4 regions of the Streptomyces sp. NBC_00829 genome follow, and region 4 is predicted to be linked to each of the others. Evidence: riboswitches for the same ligand, from Rfam matches in the RefSeq annotation. Region 4 holds a riboswitch; each other region holds the start of a gene.

Region 1 (4,202 bases), 2.8 Mb from region 4:
CTTCGAGACCAGCCCGAAGGTCGAGTCCGGTCCGGCCAGTCTGCGCCTTCTGTCCGACCCGAAGACGCCCATCAAGCCCGGCACGTACGGCCAGGTCTCCCTGATCCACCAGCTCAAGGGCACGGCGACGTTCGACTCCGACCTGGAGACGACGCTGGAGGTCGAGCAGGGCCCCGACGACACGCAGGCCGTCCCCCAGCTCGTGGTCGAGGAGCTCGCGGCCGACGGCAGCTACATCAGGGCCACCCGGATCGACGGCCAGAACAAGTGGCAGCTGTCGGACATCGGCAAGAACTTCATCATGCACCGCACCACCCTCCGGGTGAGCGTGGTCGACTTCAAGGGCGTCCAGAAGCCGCTCAAGGTGAAGCTGCACGCGTCGAGCTCGCTCGCCGAGGGCAACAAGACGCCGTTCCTGGGCGCGGACGGCGCGATCACCATCGCCCCCGAGCGCGGCACCACCACGCCGGGCGGAAAGCCGTCGGCGACCCCGTCCGCCACGCCGTCGCCCACCGCCTCGGCGTCCGCGTCCCCCACTCCGTCCGCCACGGCCACGGCCACGGCCACGGCGACGACCGGCGCGAACACCCCCGTCACCACCACCGGTGCGCTCGCCTCCACGGGCTCCTCCGACACCACCTGGTACGCGGCCCTCGCCGCCGCCCTGATCGGTGCCGGCGGCGTGCTCACCGCACTGCGTCTGCGCCGCCGCTGAGGCCGTGGGCGCCCGTCAGGGCGCCCGTATCGGTGCGAATTTCCGAAGTCCCGCGGTAAATGGATTTGATCTTGCTCCGGATGGCGTAAGGTTGTGTTCACCGACGCGGGGTGGAGCAGCTCGGTAGCTCGCTGGGCTCATAACCCAGAGGTCGCAGGTTCAAATCCTGTCCCCGCTACTGAAGGCAGTGGCCCGGCACTCGACACGAGTGCCGGGCCACTGTCGTATCCGCCCCCGGCTGCTCGCCCGGTTGGCGGACAGCGAGTCGCAGCCCGGTGCCGCTGCGTCCAGCCTGAGAGGGGCGCGGTACCGTCCGCAGCCGTGGCGGACCGGGCAGGAGAGCACCCGTGGCGAACCGAGAGCAGGGCGGCGCCGACACCGCTCAGCGGTTCGTGCGTGCGCTGCCCGCGCTGATGATCGTCGGTGGCTGGATCTTCGACCTCGTGAGCCCGCCCCGGTTCACCGCGGTCCCGCTCTTCGCCGCAGCGCCGCTGATCGCGGCCCCGATCTTCACCTGGGTCGGCACCCTGCTGACCGGGATCGCTGCGGTCCTGGGCGTGACCGGGCTGCATTTCTACAACCGCAACGCCTCGGACATCACCACCTTCACCGAGGTGACGACCGTGATCACGGTCTCGGGGCTCGCGCTGCTGATCAACCGGGTGGTACGGCGCAGCAGCGCCCGTCTGGCGTCCGCCCGGGTGATCGCGGAGACCGCCCAGCGGGCCGTACTGCCCACGCCCGCCGACCGGATCGCCGGGCTGCGGATCGCCGCGCGGTACGAGGCCGCCCAGGCCGACGCCTTCATCGGCGGTGACCTCTTCGCCGTACAGGACACGCCGCACGGCGTGCGGCTGGTGGTCGGGGACGTACGGGGCAAGGGGATGGAGGCGGTCGAGACGGTGGCCGTGGTGATCGGGGCGTTCCGGGAGGCCGCCGAGCAGGAGAGCTCGCTCGAAGGGGTGGCCGTTCGCCTGGAGCGGGCGCTGAGACGCGAGGGCTCGCGCCGGAGCGGTCTGGACGCCGTCGAGGGGTTCACCACGGCCGTGCTCGCCGAGATCCCGCGTGACGCGGGCGTGGTGCGTGTGGTCAACCGGGGGCATCCGGAGCCGTTGCTGATGTACGCCGACGGGGACCTGGACAGCCTGGAGCCGACCGAGCCCGCGCTGCCGCTGGGGATGGGCGACGTGGGGGGATGGCCGGACCGGGCGGAGACGCACCCGATGCCCTTCGGGGCCACGCTGCTCCTCTACACGGACGGGCTGTCCGAGGCGCGCGACGCGGAGGGCGTCTTCTACGTCCCCGCCGAGCGGCTGGCCGGGCGGCTCTTTCCCGGGCCGGAGGAGCTTCTGGATGCGCTGGTCGGCGATGTACGGCGGTATACGGGCGGCAGGACCACGGACGACATGGCACTCCTCGCGGTCAGCCGGCCGGCGGACGGGCAGCCGGACCGGCGCAGGACCGTTCCGGTGGTCAAGCGCGGTCCGGGCAGCCGCTGATGGCGGCGGACGCCGGCGGTACCCGGGCACTCGGGATCGCGGGCATCGGGGACCGTGGGCATTTTTGGGCGCGGGCATCGGGGACCGTGGGCATCCGGGGTCACAGGCGACAGGCGCTGCGGGCACTCGGCACCGTGGGTGATCGAGGGATGCCCCTCCGCATAACATGTGATGCACCGTCAGCCGAGGGGGCGGGCCCGAGTGCCGATCAAGTCGCCCGAGTCCGGCTGCTTGTGTCCTGGTAAGTCCCGGGCAAGGTAGTTAAACGATCACCCGGAACAGCTTGGAATCGGACCCCGGTGTCTATTAACGTTCGATAACGCAGCGCGGTCGTCCCAGTCGTCGCAAGAGGCGGCACCGTGCGCACGCGCCGAATTCCGCAAGGGAACCGGGGAACCATCAATTGGGGTGAATCGGGTATCTTTTGCCGCTCTTTTCGCGGCTGAAGCGCCCGTAGGAGACCTTCCTGCTCCGAACCCGTCAGCTAACCCGGTAGGCGAGAAGGAAGGAAAGGAGCACGCCTCCGTGGCGTCCAACACACCTGCCCCCGCATCACCCTTCGAAACTGATGTCTTCGGCGACGAGACGCCGGAGCGGGCGTGGGAGGAATGGAACCCCACCGAGGACTCCGTCCGACCGGTGCGCGGTCGGCACCGCGTCATGAAGCAGCGCGGCGGACTCGCCCGCAGTTCCACGGTGCTCGGTGTCGGCGTGATCGCCGCGGTCGGCGCGGGCGGCATGGCCACCGCGCAGAACAAGCCGCCGGTCTCCATATCGCTCCCCGACTCCATCGCGGACAACCTTCCCGACGCCAAGTCCCTGCCCGGTGTCGGTTCTTTCATGTCCGACGACAAGGAAGCGGACACCGGTGACACGGGCCCGCTGACCACGATGAGCATCGCCACCGACTCCCGGGCCGGTACGCAGGACGCGAGCGGCGCCGGTGAGGCGCTGCGCGCCCGCATCCTCCAGCAGGCCGAGCAGCAGCAGAGCGAGGCGGAGGCCGAGGCCAAGGCCGCCGCGGAGAAGCTTGCCGCCGAGAAGGCCGCTGCGGAGGCGGCCAAGCAGCAGACGGCGGCCGAGGCCGCGAAGAAGAAGGCCGAGGCGGAGGCGGCGGCCAAGGCGGAGGCCGCGCGACTGGCCGAGCTCGCGAAGAGCTACGCCCTGCCCACCTCCTCGTACACCATCACCTCCACCTTCGGCGAGGCCGGCTCCATGTGGTCCTCGGGCTACCACACGGGTCTGGACTTCGCGGCCCCCAGCGGTACCCCGGTCAAGGCCGTCCACAGCGGCACGGTCAAGTCGGCGGGCTGGTCCGGCTCCTACGGCTACCGCACGGTGCTGGAGCTCGACGACGGTACGGAGGTCTGGTACTGCCACCAGTCCTCGATGTCGGTGAGCGTCGGCCAGAAGGTGTCGACGGGCGAGACGATCGGCCGCGTCGGCGCGACCGGCAACGTGACGGGCCCGCATCTGCACCTGGAGGTCCACACTCCGGGCGGAAGCGGTGTCGACCCGATGACCTGGCTGCGGGACAAGGGCCTGACTGTCTGAGGCCTCCGTCCGGGGCGTCACCGATGCCTTGGACACGGCCCGGCGGCCCGATCCGCAGGAGCGGGCCCGGGGCGAGTGACACGACCCCGGGGCGAGTGACACCCCGGGGGCGAGCGGTACCGGTCTAGGACGAGCGGTACGGGTTGTAGCCGCCGTAGTCGCGGTAGGGCGGCGGGGTCCACGCACGTCCCGTGGCCCGGGCCGCGTAGGTCAGCGCAGGACCGGCGACGTCCTTGCGCTGCCACAGATGGTGGAGCAGCTCCTGCTCGCGCGCCACGAAGTCGGGGCCGACCGTGCCCCGGTGGGCCCTGTGGCGCAGAAACGCCAGGGTCGTCGCGAACCGCTCGTACTCCGAGACGGCATGAGCGGCGGCCGGGCCCTGGGCGCGGCGCGCGAAGTCACGGGCCATGGTGCGCGCCTGCATCGAGGACAGC
Region 2 (4,202 bases), 6.4 Mb from region 4:
GGCGATCCCGGCGCCGACATCCGCCGTGAACAGGGCCGGTATCTGTACTTCCAGCCCGACGAGGTCGCCCCGCTGGAGGACGCATGAACGCGAGGAGCGCCACCCGGCCCGGTCGGCGGGTCCTGGTCGCCGGGGTGGGGAACATCTTCCTCGGCGATGACGGCTTCGGCGTCGAGACCGTACGCAGGCTCGCGGCCGAGCGGCTGCCCGAGGGCGTGGAGACCGCGGACATCGGCGTACGGGGGGTGCACCTGGCGTACCAGCTGCTCGACGGCTACGACACCGTCGTCCTGGTCGATGCCACGGAGCGCGGCCAGGAGCCCGGCACGTTGTATCTCATCGAACCCGACGCGCCCGGTGCCGTCGAGCCCCGGAACGCCCAGCTCGACGGCCACAAGATGTCACCCGACGCGGTGCTGGCCCTGCTGGGGACGCTCTGCGCCGGGACCGGCGCGCGCCCGCCGGGGCGCACGCTGGTCCTGGGCTGCGAACCCGCCTCCGTTGAGGAGGGCATCGGCCTCAGCCCGTCCGTGGCCGCCGCGGTTCCGGAGGCCGTACGGATGATCATGGGCCTGCTGCGGGACGGCGAACAGAAGACGTCCGCGTCACCGCCTGAGGCCGCCAAGGCCGCACAGTGAGGAGCACAGCATGAAGAAGACCATCATCGGCGGCGCGGCCGCCGCGGCCGCTCTGGCCGCCGTCGTCAAGCAGGTCCTGCCGGACCTCAGGCGCTATCTGCGCATGCGCAGGATGTGACGCCAGTGACGGGACGAGACGGCCCGAGCGGGTCTGCCGGGACGATCAGTAGGCGCCGTTCACGTTGTCGATCGAGCCGTACTTGTCGGCCGCGTAGTTGCAGGCGGCGGTGATGTTGGCGACCGGGTCGTAGCTGTCCATCGACGTGCCGGGCACGTGGTAGGCGAGGAACGTGGGGTCGATGACCTGGAGGAGTCCCTTGGACGGCGTTCCGGCCGCGGCGTTGGAGTCCCAGTTGTTGATGGCCAGCGGGTTGCCCGAGGACTCGCGCATCACGTTGCGGTGGATGCCCTCGTAGGTGCCGGGGATGCCGTGCTTGGCCATGACGTCCAGCGACTCCTTGATCCAGCCGTCCAGATCGTTGGTGTAGGTCTTGGCCTTGGCGGGCTTCGCGGCGGTCTTGGCGGGCTTCGCGGCGGTCTTGGCGGGCTTCGCGGCAGCGGTGGTCTTGGCGGACAGGGCGGTCGTCCGCGCGGAACGGTTGGCCCGCTCCGGCGCGGAGGACGCGCGGGCGCCCGTTGCGGCCTTCTTGCCGATCGTCAGCTTGAGGCCGGGGTGAATCAGCGACGGGTTGTCGCCCACGGCCTGCCGGTTGTCCTGGTAGAGCCGCTTCCAGCCGCCGTTGAGCGCGTGGTCCGACGCGATCTTGGAGAGGGAGTCGCCCGTGATGACGGAATAGATCGTCGGTCCGGCCTTCTTCGTGACGACCGGAGTCGCGGGGGCGACAGCCGGCGCCACGGCCTTCACCGCGACGGCGGAGTGCGCGACCGGCTGCACCGCGGAGGCTGTGGTCGCGCCGATCACCGGGAGGGCGAGCGCGGCGCCGCCCGCTCCGGCTGCCATGAAACAACGGGTGAGGGGGCTGGACTTGGGACGGCGGTGCTTGCCCTTTGCAGGCATGACGAATTCCTCTCCGTCGCCTGCGAGGTGAGCTGTCGGGTTCGGGCTGGAGATGCCCGGTCGCACTGGAATGCGACTTCACCCCAAGCCGTTCCGGATTCCGGATCGGCGGCTTACCTGGGTCCCCCGCTCCTGCCGCACGTGAGTGGGTTCGGTTTACCGGACGGCGGCAGGATTCGGCGGTCCGTCCGGGATTGACGGTGACGTTAAGCGAGAGGGACTCGATGGAACAAGTCCCGAATTCACCACTGCAATGGGGCATGTGGATTCTGGCGGGAGAAATTGCGTGATCCAATTCGAGCGGATAACTCAACTTTCTTTCTGCGGTACGGGTCTGGGCGTGGCCGATGTTTCTCGCGTGACCTTGGAGACGTGACTCATGTCACGGGATATGACGTGTGGTGATCTGTTCCGCGGCACTGCGAAATAGCATGACAAGTCGTGCGAGTTCCCCCAATATGGATGCCGGGTGCAATGTTGAGCAAAAGCTCATTCCGGACACTTTGAACCCCGCTGTTTGTCCGGTCTCGGATATTCGACTCCCATATTTCGCCTATACTCCTTTAGCGCCGCTTATCGGTAGGATCTGCCCGTTTGAGGTGCAATCGCGTCCCCTCGGGCGGCACGCGACGTGATGTGGCCACGGCCCCGGCCGCGCACTCCGCTCCCTGCGATGTCCCCGGCTGCACCGAACGGTGTACGCGGCCCCACGGCGTCGGCGTGCCGGTCTCCCGGCCACGGGGTACCTGCCTGTAATGGTCCCGAGCGGGCCCCGGCCGCACCCGGCCAGGGCGGTCGACAGCTCGGCCTGTGCCAGGACGGAGACCGATGCACGAGATGTCCATCGCGCTGGCCGTGGTCGGTCAGGTGGAGCAGGCGGCGGCCGAAGCGGGCGATGTCACCGCGGTGACGTCCGTACGGCTCCAGGTAGGCGAACTGGCCGGAGTCGTGCCCGACGCGCTGTCCTTCTGCTTCGAACTGGCCTGCGCCGGCACTGTTCTTGAGGGTGCCGAACTGGTCACCGAATCCGTGCCCGGCCGCGCCCGCTGTGCCCCATGCGCTGATGAATGGGCAGTCGGCATGCCCCCGCAGCTGTGCTGCCCGGGGTGCGGAGAGGCGACCGCCGAACTGCTCGCCGGCCGCGAGCTGCAGATCGTCAGCGTGCACTGGGAGGACGGCCAGCCGCACGCCTGCACCCGTGAAACCGTCTCCGAGGAGTGCTGAAGCAATGTGCCGTGAGGTCGATCTGCACCAGGCCGTACTCGCCAAGAACGACGCGACAGCGGCCACTTTGCGCGCCGAACTCGCCGCCCGTGGGACCACCGTGGTCAATCTGCTCTCCAGTCCCGGCAGCGGCAAGACGGCACTGCTCGAGGCCGAACTGCTGCTCGCCCGGGATCGGGGAGTACCGGTCGCGGCCCTCACGGCCGATCTGGCCACCGAGAACGACGCAATGCGGTTGGCCCGTTCCGGAGTTCCGGTCAAGCAGGTACTGACCGACGGCCTCTGCCATTTGGAGGCCGGAATGCTGAGTCGGCACATCGACGGATGGCTCCCCGATGCCACCCGACTGCTGTTCGTGGAGAACGTGGGCAACCTCGTCTGCCCGGCCTCCTACGATCTCGGGGAATCCTTGCGAGTTGTCCTCGCATCGGTGACGGAGGGCGAGGACAAACCCCTGAAGTACCCCACCGCCTTTGGCCTTGCGCAACTGGTCGTGATCACCAAGACCGATATCGCGGAAGCCGTGGAATTCGACGAAGCCGCTTTTCGTGCGCATGTCGAACAGGTCAATCCGGGTGTGGAAGTGCTGCTGACGTCGGCGCGTGGCGGGACGGGGATCGGGGCTCTGCTGGACCGGGCCGTGGCTACGGCCGACGGCGGGGTGACGCACGCACCCGTCATGGCCCGCCAGGAGCACATCCATCGACACGAACACGGCACGCACTCCCACACGGCGGGCTCGGGCGCCCTGGCGCAGTCGGGCTCGTGACCGGTACGCAGCCGGGCGCCACCGTCGTCGACCGGACGGTCGGGCGCAGGCGGGTCACTGTCCGGGGTGTCGTCCAGGGCGTCGGGTTCCGGCCCTTCGTCTACGCGCTGGCCACCCGGCTGGACCTCGTCGGACATGTGACCAACACGGCTGAGGGTGTTGTCGCGGAAGTCGAAGGACCACCCAGGGCCCTGAAGTCGTTCTGCGACCGGATCTCGGCCGAGGCGCCACCGCTCGCCCGCGTGGAATCCGTCGACCACGAGGACGTACCCCCGGCAGGGGGACACGGATTCACCATCGCCGCCTCCCGTAGCGGCGGGCCCGCGCGCACGTTGGTCTCCCCGGACATGGCCACCTGCGCCGCCTGTCTGGCAGAACTGGCCGACCCGTCCGACCGGCGCCACCGGCACCCCTTCATCACCTGTACGCACTGCGGCCCGCGCTTCACCATCGTCACCGGCCTGCCGTACGACCGGTCCCACACCACCATGGCCGACTTCGCGATGTGCGCGGACTGCGCCCGGGAGTACACCGATCCGGCCGACCGCCGCTT
Region 3 (4,202 bases), 6.1 Mb from region 4:
GACGACTCCGGGCTGCTGCGACTCGCACCGGGACAGTCGTACACCTCGCCCGTCTTCGCCGGGCTGTGGAGCGACAAGGGATTCGGCGGGGCCAGCCGCGCCTGGCACGCCTGGCAGCTGGCGCACGTCGTACCGGACGCGGCGGCCGAGCGGCCCGTCCTCTACAACTCCTGGGAGGCCACCGGCTTCGACATCTCCGAGAAGCAGCAGCGGGCTCTCGCGCGCAGGGCGGCGGCCATGGGCGTCGAGCTGTTCGTCGTCGATGACGCCTGGTTCGGGCAGCGCACCAGCGACCGGGCCGGACTCGGCGACTGGACCCCCAATCCCGAGCGCTTTCCGGACGGCCTGGGGCCGCTCGCCGACGAAGTGCACGGGCTGGGTATGCAGTTCGGTATCTGGGTCGAACCGGAAATGGTCAATGCGGACAGCGATCTCTACCGCGCGCACCCCGACTGGGTGCAGCACCACCCCGGACGCGCCAGGATCGAATTCCGCAATCAGCTGGTGCTCAACCTCGCGCGCGAGGACGTGCAGGAATACCTCTGGGGGCAGTTGGACGGCCTACTGAGTAGCACGCCCGTCGACTATGTGAAATGGGACTTCAACCGCTGTTTCACGGATGCCGGATGGCCGGGGGAGGACTATCCCCAGAAGCTGTGGGTCGAGCATGTGCACGCGCTGTACGCACTGCTCGACCGGCTGCGGGCCGCGCACCCCTCCGTCGCCTTCGAGTCCTGCTCGGGCGGCGGTGGCCGGATCGACCTCGGCATCCTCTCCCGTACCGACCAGGTGTGGACCTCCGACAACACCGACCCGCTGGACCGGCTTGCCATCCAGCACGGCTTCACCCAGCTGCATCCCGCGAGGGTCATGGCCGCGTGGGTCACCGACAGTCCGAATGTCCAGCTCAACGGCAGGTTCAGCACGCTTCGTTTCCGGTTTGTCAGCGCCATGGCCGGTGTCCTGGGGGTCGGCGGCGACCTCACCGAGTGGACCGAGGAGGAGCTCGCCGAGGCCCGTGTCTGGGTGGAGCTCTACAAGAAGATCAGGCCGCTGGTGCAGCACGGCGAGCTGTACCGGCTGCGGGCGCCCGAGGGCGGGCTCAGCGCTGTGCAGTACGTCAAGGGCGATGAATCAGTCGTCCTCGCCTGGCTTCAGGCGCAGCACTACGGAGAGCAGCCGCCGCGGCTCCGGCTGCGCGGTATCGACTCCGCGGCGGCCTACGAGGACCTGGACACCGGCGCGCTGCACCGCGGATCCGTCCTGCTGCATCACGGACTGCACACCGGGCTGAAGGGCGACATGGACGCGACGGTGATCCGGTTGCGCCGCCACTGATCTGCCCCTAAGGGATGAAATGGTCGAAATGGGCAGCCCGGCTCCGCGGAATTCCATCGGCATTGTGAGCGCTTAGGCGGTGAACGAGACTATTCGGTCGATAGTCATTGAATGACTGTTCTGTCCGAATTGAGCGATTAAGTATGGCGTGCCCCGTCTGTAATGAGGGCGGCGCGCGGCTCGTGAGCAGGATCTCATCCGTGACGGTGCGTGGCGGGGGCGCCGCCGCGAATTCCTTTGCCCTGCGGGCGCGGGAAGATCATTAATTCACGGAGCGTAACGGGAATTCTCCGGCGATTTCCCGGCAAACAATGATCGGAAAATGCGGCGGCTTGTTCCATTCGGCTCCACTCGTTTACGTTCACGGTCAATCCGGACGGACCGCCTAATCCTGCCGCCGACCGGAATTCGAACCCACCCACGCGTGGCAGGAGCGGGGGACCCAGGTAGTACGCCGAATCCGGACCTCCGGACGGCTAGGGGTCAAGTCGCGCACAGCGCGGCCGGGCATCTCCAGCCCGAACCCGACAGCTCACCTCGCCGGCGCCGGAGAGGAAAGCGCCATGCCCGCAAAGGGTAAGCATCGCCGTCCCAGGACCAGCCCGATCACGCGCGGCCTCGTCGCCGCCGGCACGGGTGGCGCCGCCATCGCGCTGCCGCTCACGGTTGCCACCGGCGCCCACGCCGCGGGCAAGACGGCCCCCGCCACGACGCCGCACACGGCCGTGACCGCCGCAGCCGCCCCGGTCGCGCAGAAGACCGCGCAGAGGCCTGCCGCCGGCCCCGCCACGTACACCGTCGTCGCCGGCGACTGTCTCTCGAAGATCGCCGCCGAGCGCCACGTCCCCGGCGGCTGGCACAAGCTGTACGAGGACAATCGCCGGCAGGTCGGTGAGAACCCGTCGCTGATCCACCCGGGCCTCAAGCTCACCCTGGGCGCGAAGTCGAAGGCGAAGACGCACGAGGAGTCGCAGCCTCGCAAGGAGAAGCGCGACCGCCCGGCCTCCACCGGCTCCTCCGGCACGGGCTCGGACGCGGCCGAGAAGACCACGGCGCAGCCCGCCTCCGACACCGCGGCGAAGAGCCCGGCCAAGACCAGCGGCTCCGGCTTCACCACTCCCGTGGACAGCCCGTCCGTCATCACCCCGTACCACCTGGCCGGCGCCATGTGGTCCAGCGGCTACCACACCGGCGTCGACTTCGCGGCTGCTTCCGGCACGCCGGTCAAGGCCGTCGGCCCGGGCACCGTCGTCTCCGCGGGCTGGGGCGGCGCGTACGGCAACGAGGTCGTCATCCAGCACGGCGACGGCACCTATTCGCAGTACGCCCACCTCTCCTCGCTCGCCGTCTCCTCCGGCCAGAGCGTGAGCGGCGGCCAGCAGATCGGCCTCTCCGGCACCACCGGCAACTCCACTGGTCCGCACCTGCACTTCGAGATCCGCACCGGCCCGGGCTACGGCTCCGACATCGACCCGCTGGCCTACCTTCGCCAGCACGGCGTCACCATCTGAGCCACCTGGCGACCCGCACCACACCTCGTCCCCCCGTGCCGCACCCGCGGCGCGGGGGGACTCGGCGTATTCCGCGTTGGGTGAATCTTGACCGGTGTCATAGATCACCCCTCGTCAACCCCTCCTTACGGTCGCGTAGGTCACACCCGTAAGGGAAAGATATGGTCGCGTGGCAGACGATTCGAGAACAAGGACGAGCGGCGTATTCGGGTCGTACGCGGCGATCGGCGACAGCTTCACCGAGGGCGTCGGAGACCCGGGACCCGACGGGATGTACGTCGGATGGGCCGACCGGTTCGCGGTCCTGCTCGACGACCGGATGCCCGAACACGCCTTCAGGTACGCCAATCTCGCCGTCCGCGGCCGGCTCCTCGACCAGATCGTCGACGAGCAGGTGTCGAGGGCCAGGGAACTCGCCCCGGATCTGGTGACGTTCTGCGCGGGCGGCAATGACATCATCCGCCCCGGCACCGACCCGGACGATGTCGCCGAGCGGTTCGAGCGGGCCGTCGCCGACCTCGCGGGCGCTGTCGGCACGGTCATGGTGACCACCGGCTTCGACACCCGCGGAGTCCCGGTGCTGCGCCACCTCCGCGGCAAGATCGCCACGTACACCGCTCACGTACGCGCCATCGCCGACCGCTACGACTGCCCCGTTCTCGACCTGTGGTCGCTCAAGTCCGTCCAGGACAGGCGGGCCTGGGACGGCGACCGGCTCCACCTCTCGCCCGAGGGGCACACCCGGGTCGCGCTGCGCGCCGCCCAGGTCCTCGGCATCGAGGTGCCCGCCGACCCCGATCAGCCGTGGCCGCCGCTGCCGCCCCGCGGGTCGCTCGAAGTGCGCCGGGACAACATCCACTGGGCGCGCGAACACCTGGTGCCGTGGATCGGCCGACGGCTGCGCGGCGAGAGCTCCGGGGACCATGTCGAGGCCAAGCGCCCGGATCTGCTGCCACTTTGACCGTTCGCCAGGGTGGGGCCGGCTACCGCCCGCCGGGCAGTCGCAGGCCGGCTCCGTGCTGGGCCGGTATCCGTTCCAGCACTCCGCCGGCGAACACGTCGTACAGCGGCAATGAGTCCAGATGCACGTAGCCGATATGACAGTCGCAGACGGCCAGCGGGCAGGCGCGGGGGCGCAACGCGCGCCGGTAGGAGCCGTCGTAGAGGCTGCCCAGCTCGTCGGGAACGAAGTGGCAGCGGCGCACCGTGCCGTCGCCGTCCACCGAGACGACCGACTCGCCGGTCCGGCAGGGCAGTCCGGCCGAGCGGTGAGGGTGGCGGCTGTACGGGAAGAGAGGGTCCAGCTCCGTCCACTCGGCGGCCTCGGCGTCGGTGTACGCGCGCCCTTCCGCC
Region 4 (4,202 bases):
CAGCGGCTGCCTGCCGCCGTCCGCCAGGACAACGGCCGAGGGATGGTCATCATCCGCAGCCTGACCGCGGAGTGCGGCGGGCAGCTCTCGGTCACCCCGACACCTGAGGGCGGCAAGACCGTGTGGATCGCCCTGCCGTGGACGGCGCCGGTGCAGAACTGACCGGAAAGCGCGGTGACCCGAGGGGCGGCGGGGCGGTCAGCCACCGGCGCGCCCGAATGCGCCACGCAGCAGAGCCCGCAGGGACTCGGCCGCCGGACCCGACTCCTCACCCCGGTGCGCCACCGAGATCGTCCGTCTGAAGGCCGCCGGTTCCAACTGCCGTACGCCGAGCGGTGTCGCCGCCATCGAGGCCGCCATCTCCGGCACCACCGCCACTCCGAGCCCGGAACTGACCAGCGCGCACACGAGCGCGTAGCCGGGTGACTCGCAGACCACGGCGGGAGTCATCCCGGCCGAGGCCAAGGCGGCCTCGACACCTTTGCGCGACGGATGCGAGGGAGCACTGCTGATCAGAGGCTGCCCTGCGAGATCGGCGACCGGCAGCCGCCCCGAGCCACCCGCGAGCGCATGCCCGGGGGCCGTGACCAGCACCAGCTCCTCCACGAGCAGCGGCTCCAGGAGCACCCCGGGCGGCAGCGGCGCGGGTTCCGCCGGTTCGTACGCATGCGTCAGCGCCAGATCCGCCTCACCGGCCGCCACCGCCACGACCCCGCCCGGCGGTTCGTACTCCGCGACCGCCAGTTCCACGTCCGGGTGCGCCCGGCGAAAGGCGCTCAGCACCGGCGGCAGCAGATGGACGCCCACCGTCGTGAACGTGCCGACACGCAGTCGCCCTCCGGACAGCCCAGCGAGCCGCGCCAGCTCGTGCCGGGCCCGCTCCATCTCGTCGAGCACCCGGCGGGCCCGCGCCGCGAGCAGTTCACCCGCGGCCGTCAGCCGCGCCCCGCGATGATGCCGCACGAGCAGCGTCACTCCCGCCTCGCGCTCCAATTTGGCCAGCTGCTGGGAGCGCGGGCGCGGTGTACCCCAGCCGGGCGGCGGCGCGGGTGATCGAACCGGCCTCCGCGACGGCGACAAGCGCCGCGAGCCGCGTCGGGTCGTACATGACTCCCCTTAAGCATTGCTTTAGGCAGACCCAGAAGATTGCAAGTACACCGTAAAGGCTGAATCGGCCCACGATGGGGCCATGGACGCACAACTGATCGCCTTCCTGGGAGTCGCCGCAGGCATGGTCGCCATGCCGGGCGCGGATTTCACCGTCGTCGTGCGCAATGCGCTCGCCTCGCGGCCGGAGGGTCTGGCCACCGCCGTCGGGGTCGCCGGGGGGCTGCTCGTGCACACAGCCCTGGCGGTCGCGGGACTCGCGGCCGTCCTTGTCGCGGTGCCGGCGCTGTACCGCGCGCTCCAGATCGCGGGCGGCGTCTATGTGCTCTGTCTGGGTGTGCGAGCCGTACGGGCCGCGCTGCGTCCGGCGCCCGTGACGCAGGATCCGCGGGGGGAGGCGGCCGGCGGTGTCGGCCGCGGCCTGCGCCAGGGATTCCTCACCAATGTGCTGAACCCCAAGGCGCCGATCCTCTTCCTCAGCCTGCTCCCGCAGTTCGTGCCGGACGGGGCGTCGGTCCTGCCGCGCACTCTGCTGCTCGCCGCGATCGTCGTCGCGCTGGCCCTGATCTGGTTCCCGGCGGTGGCGCTGCTGGTGGACCGGCTCGGGAACCGGCTGCGTCGGCCGCGCACGACTCGCGCGGTCGAGGGGGTCACGGGCGGGGCGCTGACCGCGCTCGGCGTGACCCTGCTGGCGGCGCCGCTGACGCACTGACGCACCGGGTGCACCACGGGGAGGGCCCGCGCCGACCACCGGTGACGAACGGTGATCGGCGCGTGACCGTCAAGGGCCCGTCAGCGCACCCGGCCGTACCAGACGCGCTTGGTCCAGATCTTCTCCAGCTTCACCCAGGATCCGGTCTTCGGCGAGTGCCAGATCTTGCCTCTGCCGGCGTAGATGCCCACGTGGTAGACGCTGCTGCCGGAGTGGAAGAAGACCAGATCTCCCTGCTGCCGGGAGGACGCCGAGATGTGGCGCGTCTTGTTGTACTGCTGCTGAGCCGTACGCGGGAGCTTCTTGCCCGCCTTCTTGTACGAATACAGCGTCAGCCCCGAGCAGTCGAAACGGGACGGACCCGCCGCGCCGTAGCGGTACGGCGCTCCCTTCTTCGAGGCGGCCACCTTGAGCGCCTTGCCCGCGTGCGTCGTTGCCGCGTGTGCCTCGGAGACGGCGCCGGGCGCCAGCAGCGTGCCGCCGACGGCGGCGAGGGTCAGGGCCGATACGGCTCCTGCCCGGGTCAGCAGAAACGGGACATGAATCTGCGCAGTCATGCGCAACCCTTCGTCAGCCGCCTGTGAAGGGTGACCTGTCGGGTTCGGACGGACGAAGATGCCCGGCCGCGGATGCGGCTTCACCCCGAGGGACGACCGGACTGCCCGGCTGTCCCGTACTGCTTGGGTCCTCCACTCCTGCCGATGCACTTCTGTCGACCAGTCATCCGATGCGGCGGCAGGACTCGGCGTCCGCTCGGACCGCCCCGCCGAGGTGGCGGGGGCTTGTCGTCCCAGGGATCTTGACCCACGGCATGCCGGATTTCCGAACCGAAACGGCGGTTTGTGACCTTTACCACCACTCACCTGTTCGGGTGGACAGGGCCATTTCGGCGACCTGTTCGCGACGCGTAAGGACCCTCGCACCAGCAGTGGAACGGGTTGTTCCGCTCGTTCGGTCGTCGTGGTGCGCAAGTTGTGCGTAGCTGTTGGGTGACCGGCAACTCCACCGAATGAGGGATGGTCATCAGTACACCGATGGCGGTTGACGGAAGGCCGATCGTCCGTCAACTCGGAGCTGCGGGCCGCAGCGTCACCCGATCGGAGCGGCGTTCGCGGTCGAGCAACCTCAGGGAGTTCGGGTGGCAGCGTCGGGCGCTCAGCCGAACCCAGGGAGCGGAGCGAGGCCTTGCGGTTCTTGACCACGTGATCGACCGGGCCGTAGGTCCTGGCGTCCTCGGCGCCGAAGATCGTCTCGCGCTCCAGATCGGCGGCGATCCGCTCCGGAGTCTGACCCGTATGGCGTACGAGCGTGCCGGTCAGCTGCTCCCGCAGCCGCAGCAGCTCCTGTGCGTGGATCTGGGCGAGCACCCGGCCTCGCCCCACCAGGAACCGGTGAGCACGCCGAGCCAGCTGTGGGCCAGGGCGGCCGAGGTGAGGCCGACGAGCGCCGAAGCGCCGATGAGTGTGGTCGCCGCGCGGGCTCCGCGCAGCCCCAGCAGCGTGACCGCGGCTCCCGCCGCGACGCCCGCGAGGGCCCGCGGCAGGATGCTCGACGCCAGCGCGCTGCCGCGCGGATCGCCCGCCGGTGTCGGTACGACGTCCGTCACCTTCACCGCGGTGCCGGCCGGTGCCTGTGCGGTGACCGCCTCCGTGAGCAACTGGGCCACGACCGGGCTGCCGGCCGAAGCGGTCATGAGCCGGGGTCCTTGGTCGCTCACCACGATCGCCCCGTATACGACCCGGTCCTCGATCGCGGTGCCGGCGGCGGCCTCGTCGTAGCGCGGCGCGTGGGGGTGTCGGCGACGGTGCCGCCCGCTGCCTTGCGCGCAATGGCTTCCACGCCACGTCGATGCAGGACATCCTGCGCGAAGCGGGCCTCTCTGCCGGTGCCGTGTACCGCTACTTCCGAAGGAGGAGCTGATCGCGGCCATCGCCGGGGAGGCCTTCGTCGGGATCTGAGCGGCTTTCGACGAAGCCGCCCGGTCCACTCCGCCGCCCATGCCGGACGCCCTCCTCGGCCGTGTCCTGCGCGGCATGCTGGCCGAGCAGGTTCCCGGCGGCGACAAGCAGGCCTTCGCCCGGCTCATCGATCAGGTGTGGACCGAGACGCTGCGCAGCGAGGAGCTCGCCGCCACGCTTGCCGAGGGGTACGCCGGTCGGCGCTCGGCCTGGGCGGAGCTGGTCGAGGCGTACCGCGCGGGCGGCCTGATGGACGCCGACGTACCCGCCGACCATGTGGCCCGCACGCTCATCGCCACCGCCCAGGGGTTCGTCGCGCAGCAGGCGCTCTTCGGTGACACGCAGGCCGAGGCCATCGAGGACGGGCTGGGGGGACTGATGTCCATGGGGCGGGCGAAGATCAGTTAACGCGCCGGAAAAACTCT

What was found. A riboswitch is a leader RNA that binds a small molecule or an ion and turns the genes downstream of it on or off. The one in region 4 is predicted to bind cyclic di-AMP.
Region 1: it holds a riboswitch for cyclic di-AMP, as region 4 does, so the genes downstream of both, OG293_RS18770 (M23 family metallopeptidase) here and OG293_RS31785 (C40 family peptidase) in region 4, are expected to answer to the same signal.
Region 2: it holds a riboswitch for cyclic di-AMP, as region 4 does, so the genes downstream of both, OG293_RS02710 (transglycosylase SLT domain-containing protein) here and OG293_RS31785 (C40 family peptidase) in region 4, are expected to answer to the same signal.
Region 3: it holds a riboswitch for cyclic di-AMP, as region 4 does, so the genes downstream of both, OG293_RS04230 (peptidoglycan DD-metalloendopeptidase family protein) here and OG293_RS31785 (C40 family peptidase) in region 4, are expected to answer to the same signal.

What each region holds. Positions count from the first base shown of each region.
Region 1 is NZ_CP108867.1:4,268,646-4,272,847, forward strand. It holds gene OG293_RS18755 (LPXTG cell wall anchor domain-containing protein) at 1-715, shown strand, start outside; tRNA gene OG293_RS18760 (tRNA-Met) at 820-893, shown strand; gene OG293_RS18765 (PP2C family protein-serine/threonine phosphatase) at 1,063-2,214, shown strand; cyclic di-AMP (ydaO/yuaA leader) riboswitch at 2,573-2,728, shown strand; gene OG293_RS18770 (M23 family metallopeptidase) at 2,740-3,768, shown strand; gene OG293_RS18775 (PrsW family intramembrane metalloprotease) at 3,893-4,202, opposite strand, start outside.
Region 2 is NZ_CP108867.1:655,890-660,091, reverse strand. It holds gene OG293_RS02725 (hypothetical protein) at 1-87, shown strand, start outside; gene OG293_RS02720 (hydrogenase maturation protease) at 84-638, shown strand; gene OG293_RS02715 (DUF6893 family small protein) at 649-756, shown strand; gene OG293_RS02710 (transglycosylase SLT domain-containing protein) at 802-1,656, opposite strand; cyclic di-AMP (ydaO/yuaA leader) riboswitch at 1,661-1,823, opposite strand; gene OG293_RS02705 (hydrogenase maturation nickel metallochaperone HypA) at 2,485-2,880, shown strand; gene hypB (hydrogenase nickel incorporation protein HypB) at 2,885-3,649, shown strand; gene hypF (carbamoyltransferase HypF) at 3,646-4,202, shown strand, end outside.
Region 3 is NZ_CP108867.1:1,003,308-1,007,509, reverse strand. It holds gene OG293_RS04235 (alpha-galactosidase) at 1-1,338, shown strand, start outside; cyclic di-AMP (ydaO/yuaA leader) riboswitch at 1,744-1,897, shown strand; gene OG293_RS04230 (peptidoglycan DD-metalloendopeptidase family protein) at 1,902-2,849, shown strand; gene OG293_RS04225 (SGNH/GDSL hydrolase family protein) at 3,019-3,810, shown strand; gene OG293_RS04220 (STM4011 family radical SAM protein) at 3,833-4,202, opposite strand, start outside.
Region 4 is NZ_CP108867.1:7,077,475-7,081,676, forward strand. It holds gene OG293_RS31770 (ATP-binding protein) at 1-162, shown strand, start outside; partial or broken gene OG293_RS31775 (LysR family transcriptional regulator) at 199-1,108, opposite strand; gene OG293_RS31780 (LysE family translocator) at 1,190-1,819, shown strand; gene OG293_RS31785 (C40 family peptidase) at 1,900-2,376, opposite strand; cyclic di-AMP (ydaO/yuaA leader) riboswitch at 2,380-2,564, opposite strand; partial or broken gene OG293_RS31790 (ATP-dependent Clp protease proteolytic subunit) at 3,070-3,201, opposite strand; partial or broken gene OG293_RS31795 (ABC transporter permease) at 3,186-3,593, opposite strand; partial or broken gene OG293_RS31800 (TetR/AcrR family transcriptional regulator) at 3,551-4,185, shown strand.